One region of the Arthrobacter sp. D1-17 genome, then DNA from elsewhere that is predicted to be linked to it. Evidence: predicted binding sites of a transcription regulator. Region 1 holds the regulator's gene; each other region holds the start of a gene.

Region 1 (4,590 bases):
CCATCTGGCCCGCATGATGGTGGGCCGCTGGGGAATGTCAGAGCGCATCGGGCCGGTACAGGTACTGCCGGAAGAGGGCGACCCGCGCCTCGCCGGTGTCTCTGAGGGGATGCTGGACGCGGTGGCCGAAGAGGTCAGGGCGCTGGTGGATGACTGCCACCGGCGCGCCCGCAAACTCCTGCAGGAGCACCGCTGGCGGCTGGACGCGCTGGCCCGCCGGGTCCTGGAGAAGGAGACGCTGGACGAGCAGGAAATTTACGAGGCAGCAGGCCTTGAACGTCCCCGCGTAGCAGGCGGCGGGCGGACAGGGGCGGCCCCGCTGCAACAGGACCCCGGGGAGAACGAGCCCGCATTGCAGGCGGAGAGTTAGGGCACCGTGAGGAAGTCGATGACTTCCTCCACTCTGCCCAGCAGGGCCGGTTCAAGGTCGGCGTAGGTGCGCACTGCCCCCAGCAGCTTCTGCCAGCCCAGCCCGATGTCTTCCTTCGTCTCGTGCGGCCAGCCAAAAGCTGCGAGGATCCCGGTCTTCCAGTCGGTGCCGCGGGGTATCACGGGCCACTGCGCGATGCCGAGGACCGAGGGCCGGATCGCTTGCCAGACGTCCACGTAGGGATGGCCCACAATGAGCACATTTCCCGCTGCGCCGGGAGAGGCCATCACAGCCTCCGCGATCCGGGACTCCTTGGAATCGGGAACGAGGTGGTCCACGAGGACTCCCAGCCTGCGGCCGGGCCCGGGACGGAACGCTGCCACCGCCCCCGCCAAATCGTCAATGCCGTGCAGGGGCTCGACGACGATGCCCTCCACCCGAAGGTCATCTCCCCAGACCTTCTCAACCAGTTCGGCGTCATGCTTGCCTTCAACCCAGATACGGCTGGCCTTGGCCACCTGGGCGCGCTGGCCCTCGACGCGAACGGACCCGGAGGCCGTCCGGCCAGGAACCGAGCCGGCCTGCCGGGCGGCCGGAGCAGGCGGCACCAGCCGGATGGGCCGGCCTTCCAGCAGGAACCCGAAACCGAGCTTGAAGGAACGTGACTTGCCACGGCGGTCCTCGAGGGCCACAACGTGCATACCGCCTGACTTCTCCACCCGGGTCACAGCACCCACCCAACCGGACTGGACATCTTCGAGAACCATTCCGCGCTGCACGGGAACTTCGGGCAACTCGTTCTTGGCGGGCGCTGACATCTCCTGCGGGCCCCAGGACTGGTACTGCATCGATAACACCGCTTTGCACTAGGAGTCGGCCGCCCGTCACCGGACAGGCTTCCGTCGGAACGGCTCCGGAATTTCGCCCGAAGCGGTACCAATGCTAACAACGGGCGGTCTCATATTAGACTTGTTAGCACTTAGGGATGTCGAGTGCTAACCGTGGATTCCGGCGCTGCCCTGCTGCTGCCCAAGTAACGGTCGATCGGAGGTGGATTGTGAGCGAACCGCGCAAGCTCGAAGTGTTGCGCGCCATTGTCGAGGACTACGTTCATTCCCGAGAACCCGTGGGATCCAAGGCTCTTGTTGAACGCCATCACTTGGGCGTCTCCAGCGCTACCATCCGCAACGACATGGCAGCGCTGGAAGACGAGGGGCTCATCACTGCCCCCCACACCAGCGCCGGCAGGATTCCCACCGACAAGGGATACCGGCTCTTCGTCGACCAGATTTCGGCTGTGAAGCCGCTGTCGGCCGCCGAACGGCGGGCCATCCAGTCCCTGCTGGAGGGCTCCGAGGACCTCGACGACGTCCTGGACCGTACCGTCAGGCTCCTGGCGCAACTGACAAACCAGGTCGCCGTCGTGCAATACCCGCACCTGAGCCGCGCCGTGGTGCGGCACATCGAATTCGTGCAGATGGCACCCCGCAAGGTCCTGATCGTGCTGATAGCCGACTCGGGGAAGGTCGAGCAGCGTGTTATCGACGTAGGCCAGGAACTCAGCGATGATGCGCTGACCTCCCTCCGCACCCGCTTCCTGACGGGCCTTGCCGGAACCCCGCTGACACAGCTGGCCCAGCATTCGGCGGCGGTCGTCGCGGGGTGTGCCCCCAATGAGCGCCCCGCAGCGCAGGCCCTGAGCAAGGCCCTTGAGGTGCTCTCGCACAGCAGCCGGGAAGACCGCATGGTCATGGCCGGCACCGCCAACCTCGCACGCTCCAACGTCGACTTCCCGCTCAGCATCGGCCCGGTCCTCGAAGCGCTCGAGGAACAGGTGGTCATGCTCCGCCTCCTCAGCGAGATGGCTCAGGACCACCGCGGCATCGCTGTCAGCATCGGACGGGAAAACCCCTACGACGGGCTGGCCGAGGCGTCAGTAGTCGCCACCGGTTATGGGCCGGACGCCACCGCCAAGGTCGGCATCCTCGGGCCCACCCGGATGGACTATCCCACCACCATGGCCGCCGTCCGAGCGGTGGCCCGCTACCTTTCGAGGATTCTCGGCCCGTAACCCCGCGGCCCGCGAAACCAGGCACCCCAGGCACCATAACCAGGAAGAGATACAAACTTGAGCAGCCACTACGACGTTCTTGGCGTCTCCCCGGAAGCCACCGGAGAAGAAATCAAAAAGGCCTACCGAAAGCTGGCCCGCACCCTGCACCCGGACGTCAACCCCGGACCCGAGGCTTCTGACCGCTTCAAGGCAGTCACGCACGCCTACGAGGTGCTCTCCGATCCGCAGAAGCGGCGGGTCTATGACACAACGGGCAACGAGAACGGCACGGACAACGGCTTCGGCGGCGGCAGCTACGCGGGCCAGGGCTTCGCGTTCCAGGACATTTTCGACACCTTCTTCGGCGCCGGCGGCACCGCCGGCCCCGCCTCGCGCGTCCGCCGCGGCCAGGACGCCCTCATCAGCGTACGCATCGACCTGCGCGACGCCGTTTTTGGAGCGAACAAGAAAATTGAGGTTGACACCGCCGTCGTCTGCCCCACCTGTGAAGGCTCCTGCTGCCGTGAAGGCACACATCCGGAACGCTGCGACATCTGCGGCGGCAGCGGCCAGGTGCAGCGGGCGGTCCGCTCTATCCTCGGCCAGGTCATGACATCCGCACCCTGCGGCTCGTGCGAGGGCTTCGGGACCGTCATCAAGGATCCCTGCAACGAGTGCAGCGGCCAGGGCCGCATCCGCAGCCGCAGGTCGCTGACGATTAAAGTTCCCGCAGGCGTTGGCACCGGCACCCGCATCCAGCTCTCCGGACAGGGCGAGGCCGGCCCTGCCGGCGGGCCGTCGGGCGACCTCTATGTCGAAATCCGGGTCAACAACGACCCCACCTACGTTCGCGACGGCGACGATCTGCATGCCACGCTGCACATCCCCATGACTGCGGCCGCGCTCGGCACCGAACTGAGCCTGGACACGTTCGACGGAAAGCAGGACATCGACGTCAAGGCCGGAACGCAGTCGGGTGAGATCATCACTCTCCGGGGCTTGGGCGTGACGCACCTGCGCGGTTACGGCCGCGGAGACCTCAAGGTGCATCTGCAGGTCGAGACGCCCACGAAACTCGACGCCGCCCAGGAGGACCTGCTGCGGCAGCTGGCCAAGCTTCGCGGCGAGCAGTACTCCGAGGGGAAGCTGGCCGCGAGCGGCGGCGTCTTCGCAAAGCTCCGGGACCGCTTCGGTAACCTGTAGCGGTGAGCAACCCGGTATTCTTCACGCCCGCAGGTTCCCTGGATGAGGTTCGCGAGGGTTCGCTGTTCGTGCTGGACGGTGCCGAGGCACGCCATGCAGTGACAGTTAGGCGGCTGGCGGCGGGGGAGTCTGTGGACATCGCCGACGGCGCCGGACGGCGGCTCACGGGCACTGTCACCAAGGCGGCGCCCGCGGAGCTGACCGTCGAATGTTCGTCTGTCACCGAGGAGGACCGCCCTGCGGTCCGCCTGGTGCTCGTCCAGGCCCTGGCCAAGGGCGACCGCGATGAACTGGCGATCGAAACAGCCACGGAGCTGGGGATCGACGCGGTGGTTCCGTGGCAGTCCGACCGGTCCATTGTGCGCTGGAAGGGCGAAAGGGCTGCAAAGGCCCACGGCAAGTGGCAGTCGGCGGTCTCTGCTGCGGCCAAGCAGGCCCGCCGGGCCTGGATCCCGGAGGTGCGTGCCGCCGTCGACACCTCCGGCCTGGTAAAGCAGGTGGCGGACGCCGCGCTGGCGGTGATCCTACATGAAGACGCCGTCAGGCCCCTGCGCGGAGTGCTGGAGGCGTGGCAGGAAGCCGCGCTCCGGAGCCAGGAGCCATGCGAGGTGCTGCTGATCGTTGGTCCGGAAGGCGGTATCAGCCAGCGGGAGGTCACAAAGCTGTGCAGCGCCGGAGCGGTGACGGCACTCCTGGGACCGCACGTGCTCCGGTCATCGACGGCGGGCCCGGCCGCCGTCGTCGTCGCGAGTGACGTCCTGGGCCGCTGGTAGCGGCCGAAAAACAGCGGCACCCCGCATCCGCGGCTGCCGGATCAGTGATTACGGCATGATCGGCTAGCGGACTGAGAAGCCCCTGGTGTCCACGTTGGGTTCGTCCTCGGGCCGGTCTGGATCAAGCTGGGACACACGGATCTCGTAGTCGCCGGGTGCCAGTTTCACGCTGATGCTGAAGACGCCAGACG
Region 2 (4,590 bases), 1.5 Mb from region 1:
CATGGCGGCGTTCGTCCTGCTGCCGCATGGTGGGTTCGAGACCCCGGGACAGTCTGCGTCCGAGGCTGCGGCCGCCGTCGCCCAATCCGGGAGCTCGGCGTCCGGGGCGTCCTCACCCAAGCCATCATCCGCTGCACCCGCTGCGGGTGCCTCCAAGCCGGCCTCCCCGTCTGCTGCCGCGTCTGCGGACCCCTCCGAGACCGCGCCGTCATCGCCGGCTGCGACGGACCCCGCCTCGGTCGACGTGCTGGCTTCAACCGTGGACAAGGCACTTCCGGTCTCGATCTTCAACGGGACTTTGACTTCCGGGCTGGCTGGCCGTGTGGGTGCCACCGTCGAGGCCGACGGCTGGACCTTGGGTCAGGTCGCTAACTGGCAGGGTGCGCCTCAGCAAACGTCCGTCATCTTCTATCCGGGCGCCGAGCACAAGGCCAGCGCTGAAGCGCTGGGGGAGTTGTTGAACATTCCGACGCTCGTTCAGAGCCCGGGTTTTGAGTCGTCCGTTGCCGTTGTGCTGGGCCCCGGATTCCAGTGATGAACCGGGTTACGCCCGAATAACTATTGCGCCAGGTTTCGGCTGTCCGTCTGCCTCCGGTCGCCTGCCGGTGGATAGAGTGAAGAAAGTCTTCGCAGCGTAATTCGCGGCACACGCTGAGGTGGGCCTTACGGAAGCAATCTGAAAGTGTGGAAATCATGGCATTGGGAACCGTGAAGTGGTTCAACGCTGAAAAGGGCTACGGCTTCATCACCGTTGACAGCTCGGGCGATGACATCTTTGTGCACTGGTCTGCCATCCAGGGAGACGGCTACCGCGCCCTCGATGAGGGCCAGCGGGTCGAGCTCGATGTCGGAGAGGGCGAAAAAGGCCCACAGGCCGAAAACGTCCGGCCTGCCTAGTGGCTGGCCGCGCCATCGCGGAGACCGCCCAAGATAGTGCCGGACGGACGACCGGCGCCTTGCGCTTGCCCCGCACGTCCTTCACCCGGAGGCCCTTCACCCACGGGCCCTTCATTCGCATGGCAGGGTTTGGCGCTGCCGCCGTTTTGGTGCTGGGGGCATGCTCGGGGCAGGCGGGAAACGCAAGGACGGCCTCGGTCGAAGCAAGTGGCGACGGCACCTTGCGGATTGGCCTGATTCTCGACAACTCGGGATCCCAGGCGTTCCTAAATGCCGCGCAGCTCGCGGCCGCCAAGCTTGCTGTCCAGGAAATTAACGCGGCGGGCGGGCACAAGGGCCGGCCCCTGGAGCTGCTGCCGGAAAAGATTGGCGGGGAAGCAGCGGACCAGGCCAGGGCGCTGGTGGAGGCAAAGGCCGACGTCGTCGTAGGCCCCACGGATTCCAGTCGGGCTCCTGGCGCCATCGATGTGCTGTCCAAGGCCAAGGTGGTTCTTATCTCGCCGGCCAACACTGCAGCCAGCCTGAGCCAGTACCAGAGCGGGGGCTACTACTTCCGGACTGCGGCAACCGACGTGGCCCAGTCGCCGGTCCTGGTCAAGCTGGCCAAGGACGGCGGCGCCAGGAAACTGGCTGTTGTCCACGAGCAGAGCGCCTACGGCACCGATGTGTCGGCGGCCGTGTCCTCCTCCGCCAAGGAAGCGGGGATGGAGGTCGTCACGGTGGCCGGATTCAAACCCGGTGAAGCGCAGAAGGCGGCGGCGACTGCGGCGGAAGCCTCGCCGGACGCCGTCGTGCTCATTGCCCGTGATGGCGCCCAGGGTGCCATCGCCGAACTGCAGAATGCGGGCGTGACCGGAAGTCAGTTCATCTTGGCAGACGGAGCCTTTAGGCAGTATGGCTCGGATCTTGGGTCACGGGCGCTCGAAGGGGCCAGGGGGATCGTTGCCGGCGCGTTTCCCTCCGCCCATCTGCAGGGTGAACTGGTCGCCGTGGACAAGGGGCTCAAGGACATGACCTTTGCTGCCGAAACGTACGACGCGGTCAATCTCGCTGCCCTTGCCGCCGCTGTGGCTGATGATGACGCCGGCGCCTCCGTGGCCGCCCACCTCATTGGCGTCTCGGGCGGTTCAGCGGGTTCTGCCGCAGCAGGTACCCGGTCCGCCGGGAAGCCAATGCTCTGCAGATCGTACAAAGACTGTCTCGCCGGTATCAGAGAGGGAAAGCCGATTGATTATGACGGCGAGTCGGGGCCCGTGCGGTTCGATGAGAACGGGGATGTAACAGCGGCCAGGTACATGGTGTTTACCTACGGGCCGGACAACAGGGCGAAACTGACCGGCAGCGAGACGGCCGGCAGGGCTCAGCGCTGAACAGCGTTCGCGTGTTCGCGTGATCGCGTGATCGCTGGGAGCGAAGCCGGTCGCGAAGTGGCGAGGTTTTAGCGGCGACTGCTTGCACTCTCCCCGGGGGAGTGCTAATTATTGATTAGCACTCCTGCATATCGACTGCTAACTCATCGCCCGGTTTAGGCCGCAAGCGGGGTCAGTGGCCGTGCATGGAGCGAAAGAAACACCTGGTTGGGGTGAGATCGGGACTGCCGGCATACAGAGGCCGTCAGGAAGGATCGTCCGTCGCGGGCACCGCAGCGAGGTTCATTCTTAACGACTGTCCCGAAAGGACTACTGCCGTTATGGCCAAGATCATTGCATTTGATGAAGAGGCACGCCGCGGTCTTGAGCGGGGCCTGAACACCCTCGCCGACGCCGTCAAGGTCACCCTCGGCCCGCGTGGACGCAACGTCGTCCTCGAAAAGAAGTGGGGCGCCCCCACGATCACCAACGATGGTGTGTCCATCGCCAAGGAGATCGAGCTGGACGATCCTTACGAGAAGATCGGCGCCGAGCTGGTCAAGGAAGTTGCCAAGAAGACGGATGACGTCGCTGGCGACGGCACCACCACGGCTACCGTGCTGGCCCAGGCCCTGGTCAAGGAAGGCCTGCGCAACGTTGCCGCCGGCGCTGACCCGCTGTCCCTCAAGCGCGGCATCGAGAAGGCAGTTGAAGCGGTAACCCGCGAACTGCTGGACAACGCCAAGGAAATCGAAACCAAGGAAGAGATCGCTGCCACGGCCTCCATCTCCGCCGGCGACGACGAAATTGGTGCCCTCATCGCCGAAGCCCTGGACAAGGTCGGCAAGGAAGGTGTCATCACCGTCGAGGAGTCCAACACCTTCGGCCTGGAGCTTGAGCTCACCGAAGGCATGCGCTTCGACAAGGGCTACATCTCCGCCTACTTCGTCACGGACACCGAGCGCCAGGAGACGGTTCTTGAGGACCCGTACATCCTGATCGTCAACTCCAAGATCTCCAACGTCAAGGAACTGGTTGCTGTCCTCGAAAAGGTCATGCAGTCCAACAAGCCGCTGCTGATCATCGCCGAAGACATCGAGGGCGAGGCACTGGCCACCCTGATCGTCAACAAGATCCGCGGTACCTTCAAGTCCGTCGCCGTCAAGGCCCCGGGCTTCGGTGACCGTCGCAAGGCGCAGCTCGCCGACATCGCCATCCTCACCGGTGGCCAGGTCATCGCCGAGGAAGTCGGCCTGAAGCTGGAGAACGCGGGCCTCGAACTCCTGGGCCGCGCCCGCAAGGTCGTTGTCACCAAGGACGAGACCACCATCGTCGAAGGTGCAGGCGACGCTGACCAGATCGCCGGTCGCGTTTCCCAGATCCGCGCCGAGATCGAAAACTCCGACTCCGACTACGACCGCGAGAAGCTGCAGGAGCGCCTGGCCAAGCTGGCCGGCGGCGTTGCAGTCATCAAGGCCGGTGCCGCAACCGAAGTTGAGCTCAAGGAACGCAAGCACCGCATCGAGGACGCAGTCCGCAACGCGAAGGCTGCTGTTGAGGAAGGCATCGTCGCCGGTGGTGGCGTTGCCCTGATCCAGGCTGGCCTGAAGGCCTTCGCCAACCTCGACGTCAGCGGTGACGAAGCAACGGGCGCCAACATCGTCCGCGTTGCCATCGACGCCCCGCTTAAGCAGATTGCTTTCAACGCAGGCCTCGAGCCCGGCGTTGTTGTGGACAAGGTCCGCGGCCTGCCCGCAGGCCACGGCCTGAACGCTGCAACCGGCGAGTACGTCGACCTGCTGGCTGCCGGTATCAACGACCCCGTCAAGGTAACCCGCTCTGCCCTGCAGAACGCGGCATCCATTGCCGGTCTCTTCCTCACCACCGAGGCCGTCGTGGCCGACAAGCCGGAGAAGAACGCTCCGGCCGTCGGCGGCGGCGACGAGATGGGCGGCATGGGCGGTTTCTAACCACCCCTCCCATCGCTGAGCAGGTCAGCGAGCATTGCGTAAGTGCGGCGGCGGTTCCATCTTCGGATGGGGCCGCCGCTGGTCTTTAACGGGTACGGTTGATGTGCGGCTTTCAGTGTCTGCCCGGTCTGGCAGGATGGATTTGTGACGATTACAGCAGCGGCCGACGGTTCGGCTTTAGGAAATCCCGGTCCGGCCGGATGGGCCTGGTACGTGAACGATGATTGCTGGCGCGCCGGAGGCTGGCCGCACGGCACGAACAACCAGGGCGAGCTGATGGCCGTGCTGGACCTGTTCCGTTCCACCGCGCACATTCCTCAGGAAGACCTGCGGATCCTGTGTGACAGCCAGTACGTCATTAACTCAGTGACCAA
Region 3 (4,590 bases), 1.2 Mb from region 1:
AATCGAGATGACGCGCTGGGACTCTGAGCTCAGCATCACAGGCCTTCGCTTCTCCAACGTCATGGATCCCGAGGACTACGAAGACTTCCCGTCATTTGATGCTGATCCCGAACTGCGCAAGTGGAACCTGTGGGGCTACATCGACGGACGCGACGGGGCCCAGGCTGTGGCGCGCGCGCTGGAGTACGGCAAGCCGGGGTTCGAGGCGTTCGTCATCGCCAATGAGGACACCGTGATGTCCCGCTCCAGTGCAAGTCTCGCTGCAGAAGTCTTCCCCAACGTGACAGTGGTTAGGGAACTGGGGGAGCACGAAACCATGCTGTCCATCGACAAGGCCAAGCGGCTCCTCGGGTTCGCTCCCGAGCACAGTTGGCGGACCTATCACTCCAACCGGACCACGCCCACCGAGGACTGAAGTCCCTGGCGGGTGCCTGGACGGGCGCCTGCCAGACTCTCTGGTGCCGGCCTGCTACTTGGAAGGTTGCGGCACCTGGCAGTCGATTTTCGGGTTGGCGCCCATATAGTTCAGGGGTCCTGCGACGACCGTAATGGCTACAGTGCCAGCTTCTGCGCAGGAGTCCGGAGAACCACCAAAATATCCCCGCTGAAAAGCGGCGAAGCCGCCGATGATAAGCCAGATAATCACTAGCGTTCCGACGATCCTCATGGAATCCTCCGTAGCCCCGTTGCCACTCCAGTGTGTGTCCCATTATCCACTTCAAGCGGACTCCAGCACAGAGCGCCGGGGGGTCAGGCGGGGTGAAGCCGGCCGAGGCCTGCTGGCCCTGGAAGTGAGCGGCCGAGTACCGGGACGGGCCGGCCGCTCAGTACGCGATCAATACAGCGCGCGGTCAGCTCGGTTCGCCCGTTTCTACCGGCGTTTCCGCTACGTCAGGAGTGTCCTCGGCGGTCGCTACGGACGTCTCCCGGGGAGCGGAACTGTCGCTGTCCTCCGGTACTTCTTCCGGTTCGAAAGTATTGGGCTCCCCGGCGCCCAGCCCGGCCCCGTTCTCCTGGCCGGGTATGCCGCCGGACGCCTGCCGCCCTGCGTCGGGTCGACGATCCTCGCCGGTGCCGGTGTCTTCAGTGCTCATCTCGTCTCCTGAATCCTCGTAGGGCTGGGAAACCCACGCTAACAGCGAGCGGCCGGCTTTGTAAGGGACACGCGTACCGTTTCTGTAAAGCGCACCGCCGCCCAAAAACGGTACCCTCATCCCACCAAGCGATTGATACTTCGGCACACAGGCGGCTTCCAGGTGGCAGACGGATCGGCAGGCAAGACCGGATGGCGGCGGGTTCTCCGTGACAAGTTTGCCGTCGAGGAACGCTATGTGGAAGCAAGCGTGCGGAGAAAGCTCTACATCGATTCCGCTGTCTTGGCGATGGTGGGTGCGGGCGTTTTCGTCCTGGCGTTGACGGGTGTGCTTGAGAGGGACGGTCTGGCAAGCGCCGACGAATCGGCACGTAGGTGGCTGCTTACCACGCGGTCAGAACCCTTGACGGATTTCATGATCATTCTTGCCATAATCTTTGGCCCAGTGGCGCTTCCTATCATCGTGCTGGTGGTCACTGCCGCCTGGGGGATCCTGGCGAAACAGGCCTGGCGGCCCGTCCTGCTGGCCGCCGCGATGCTCACCGGGGTCGGGCTCGCGCAGGTTATAAGCCATGCCGTGGAACGCGCCCGACCTCCAGTGGAGCTCATGCTGTTCGGGGCAGACCACACATTTTCCTTTCCGTCCGGGCACGTACTTGGGGCTTCCAACTTCTTGCTGGTCACCGCCTTCCTGGTGTTTTCCCGGCACAGGAAACCTGCCGTGGCCGCCACCGGCTTCGTCGTCGCCGTCTTGGGAGTGGCGCTGGCTGCTCTCAGCAGGCTGTACCTGGGCTATCACTGGGTGAGCGACGCCATCGCCTCTGTTGCGGTATCGCTTGTGGTGCTGGGAGCTGTGATTGCGGTGGACACATGGCGGACCGTACGCATTCCGGGCGAGTCCCGCACTGAAAGCGTCTCAAAGGCCGGCTCCCGGGAGGCTGAGGCGCCTTGAACGAGAGCCGCGAGGGCGTACTGGCGGCGGTAGCCCTACCCGCCGTCGTCTGACTGCTTTTGGTTACGGGCCCGGGCGCGTTCCAGCTGACGGCGAAGCTTGGCGTTGTCCACCTCAAGCTCCAGCACCTTGGCCACGCCCGCCAGGTTCAGGCCCTCATCCAGGAGTTCGCCGATCCGCCGCAGGACCAAAAGGTCCGCTTCGCTGTATTGCCGGGTGCCCCCAGAGGTCCGCTCAGGCGTCAGCAGCCCCCGCCGCTCATAGAGCCTGATGTTCTGCTGGCCCGTGCCGAGCAATTCCGCCACCACGGAAATGGCGTAAAGCCCTCTGTCTTCGCTTTGATCTGCCACGGTGCGTCCCTCAAACTGAGAATCCTTTGAAGCCCCTCTTGCACCAGTTTTACACGGGTGCTATAAAAAATCTATATCGCTCACCACAGATAGTGGTGGCTGACCAGCTACTCATCACTGCTGAAGGAGTGGGAAATGATGCTAATCCGTACCGACCCGTTCCGTGAACTGGACCGGCTCACCCAGCAGGTCTTGGGAACCGCTGCGCGTCCGGCCGCAATGCCGATGGACGCATGGCAGGAGGACGGCGAATTCGTTGCCGCATTTGATCTGCCAGGCGTCTTGCCGGAGAAGGTCGATCTTAGTGTGGAACGGAATGTGCTGACCGTCAGGGCTGAGCGGCAGGACCCGACGCAGCCCAATGCGGAACTGGCGGTGGCTGAGCGGCCGCGCGGCGTTTTCAGCCGCCAGCTAATCCTGGGTGACACCCTGGACGCCGAGAATATCAAGGCCACCTACGACGCAGGCGTCCTGACGCTTCGGATCCCGGTTGCCGAACAGGCCAAGCCGCGCAAGATCGAGATCGGGCGTAAGGAAGAAGCGCATCAGATCGGAACGTAGCGGCCGGTCCCTCCGGGGACCAGGCTGATCAGCGGACGGACAGGCCGGCTTCCGGCTTCAGGTACACGCCGGAGGCCGGAAGCGCCCTATGTCTTTCCCGGCTTTAGGCGACGTCGCAGGACCAGACGGCCGACGATCAAAAAGAGGACCAGAAGCAAAGCAGCAGCCATGCCCAGCGATTTCCCGGACCACTACGCGGTGTTGCACGTTCCGCGGACGGCAACCCGACGGGAGATTGCGCGCGCCTACCGGTCCCTGATGCGGACGCACCACCCCGACCTGGACAACCCCACAGCTGTCCCGGCCGAACTGCAGCTCATCATGCAGGCTTTTGAGGTGCTGCGAGATCCGAACCGACGCCAGGCCTATGACCGGGAGTCCCTCATGAGGGATCGCCGCGCGGGAACAGCCGCTGCCAGGGCCGGCCCTGCACAGCAAGACAGGACCCGCGCCGGGCACCCCGTCGGAGACACAAGCGGAGACACAAGCGGAGACACAAGCGGAGCCGCAACGGCCAGGACTTCTCCCGGCGGCCGACGTGTACCCGTCAACTCCGAAGCCCCTTCCCGGGACATCCCCGTTCGGCGCGTGCAGCATGTGGAACCCCCGTTCCGGGTGACGCCGGTCCGGTGGGAAACCGGCCCTTGGGCCACTGGACGTGTTGACCCCCGAGGAGAACGAAAACGATGAGCGATTGGCGCCGATACGACTCGCATCTGATCCCGGCCTTTTACGAGCGGTTTGAACAGCGCTGGGGCAAGGGCAACGCCCCCTTCCTGGATCCTGAAGCCCACGAGCAGCCGCTTCCAAGGGCACAATGGATCAACCCTGCAACCGGGGCTGCCCTCGCCGTGGTGCCCATCTGGAGCAACGACGACCGAGAGAACCGGTCGTTCGGGGTCTTCTACCTGCCGCCCTCGGGAGATATCTGGGTACTGCGCCCGGGATTCACGGGCTACCTTGAGCCAGCAGAGGAAGGCTCGGAGCACCTCGTTGCCCTCAGGAACGACGCCTTCAAGAAAGCCGTGGCCCACGCCAAGGATTTTCTGTTCGGCCCGGCCGTGATGCACTAGGACTCTTCTGCAGGGCCGGTCACGCCTTGCCCTGCAGGATTCTGCCTTGCAGATTTCGGCTCTCGCCAGCCGGGGAGCCGCGTGCCATCCTGGAAGGTGCCACGAGTCCATGCCGCCAAAGGGGTGATTTTCGTGATCCAGGAGAGTGGCATGATGTCCTGACCGCCTCGCTTGAGGCAAACTGTCATTCTGACCACCCTCACGACGAACCAGGACCCGCACAATGCATACTTCCGCCAGAGAGTTGGCCGCCATGGTCCCGCCGGGTTTCACCCTGGGAGTTGCGACTGCCGCATTCCAAATCGAGGGCGCCCTTGATGAGGACGGCAGGGGGAAGGCAGGATGGGACGTTTTTTCTGCCAAGCCCGGAAACATCGTTGACGGCCACAGCCCCGCCGTGGCATGCGACCACTACCACCGCATGCCGCAGGACGTGGCGCTGATGAAGGAACTCGGGATCGATTCGTACAGGTTCTCGCTATCGTGGCCCCGCATCCAGCCGGACGGCAGCGGACCGCTGAACCGGGCCGGGATGGACTTTTATGACCGGCTGCTGGATGA

What was found. The regulator HrcA, encoded in region 1, represses chaperone genes, less so after heat shock. The targets are predictions, from matches to a motif close to TTNGCACTCGNNNNNNNCGAGTGCNAA.
Region 2: the regulator HrcA is predicted to act here: its motif matches at 2,383-2,409, upstream of groL (chaperonin GroEL).
Region 3: the regulator HrcA is predicted to act here: its motif matches at 2,433-2,459, upstream of M1E01_RS03355 (Hsp20/alpha crystallin family protein).

The regions. Positions count from the first base shown of each region.
Region 1 covers NZ_CP096382.1:1,945,586-1,950,175, forward strand. Annotated here, with positions in the region: gene ftsH (ATP-dependent zinc metalloprotease FtsH) at 1-370, shown strand, start outside; gene M1E01_RS09160 (DUF3097 domain-containing protein) at 367-1,218, opposite strand; gene hrcA (heat-inducible transcriptional repressor HrcA) at 1,428-2,441, shown strand; gene dnaJ (molecular chaperone DnaJ) at 2,499-3,626, shown strand; gene M1E01_RS09175 (16S rRNA (uracil(1498)-N(3))-methyltransferase) at 3,629-4,399, shown strand; gene M1E01_RS09180 (GerMN domain-containing protein) at 4,463-4,590, opposite strand, start outside.
Region 2 covers NZ_CP096382.1:3,427,453-3,432,042, reverse strand. Annotated here, with positions in the region: gene M1E01_RS15825 (LytR C-terminal domain-containing protein) at 1-535, shown strand, start outside; gene M1E01_RS15820 (cold-shock protein) at 694-897, shown strand; gene M1E01_RS15815 (ABC transporter substrate-binding protein) at 1,017-2,267, shown strand; gene groL (chaperonin GroEL) at 2,588-4,216, shown strand; gene M1E01_RS15805 (RNase H family protein) at 4,361-4,590, shown strand, end outside.
Region 3 covers NZ_CP096382.1:717,866-722,455, forward strand. Annotated here, with positions in the region: gene M1E01_RS03330 (NAD-dependent epimerase/dehydratase family protein) at 1-415, shown strand, start outside; gene M1E01_RS03335 (hypothetical protein) at 470-667, opposite strand; gene M1E01_RS03340 (hypothetical protein) at 852-1,094, opposite strand; gene M1E01_RS03345 (phosphatase PAP2 family protein) at 1,257-2,045, shown strand; gene M1E01_RS03350 (MerR family transcriptional regulator) at 2,081-2,395, opposite strand; gene M1E01_RS03355 (Hsp20/alpha crystallin family protein) at 2,534-2,956, shown strand; gene M1E01_RS03360 (DnaJ domain-containing protein) at 3,125-3,646, shown strand; gene M1E01_RS03365 (hypothetical protein) at 3,643-4,029, shown strand; gene M1E01_RS03370 (glycoside hydrolase family 1 protein) at 4,253-4,590, shown strand, end outside.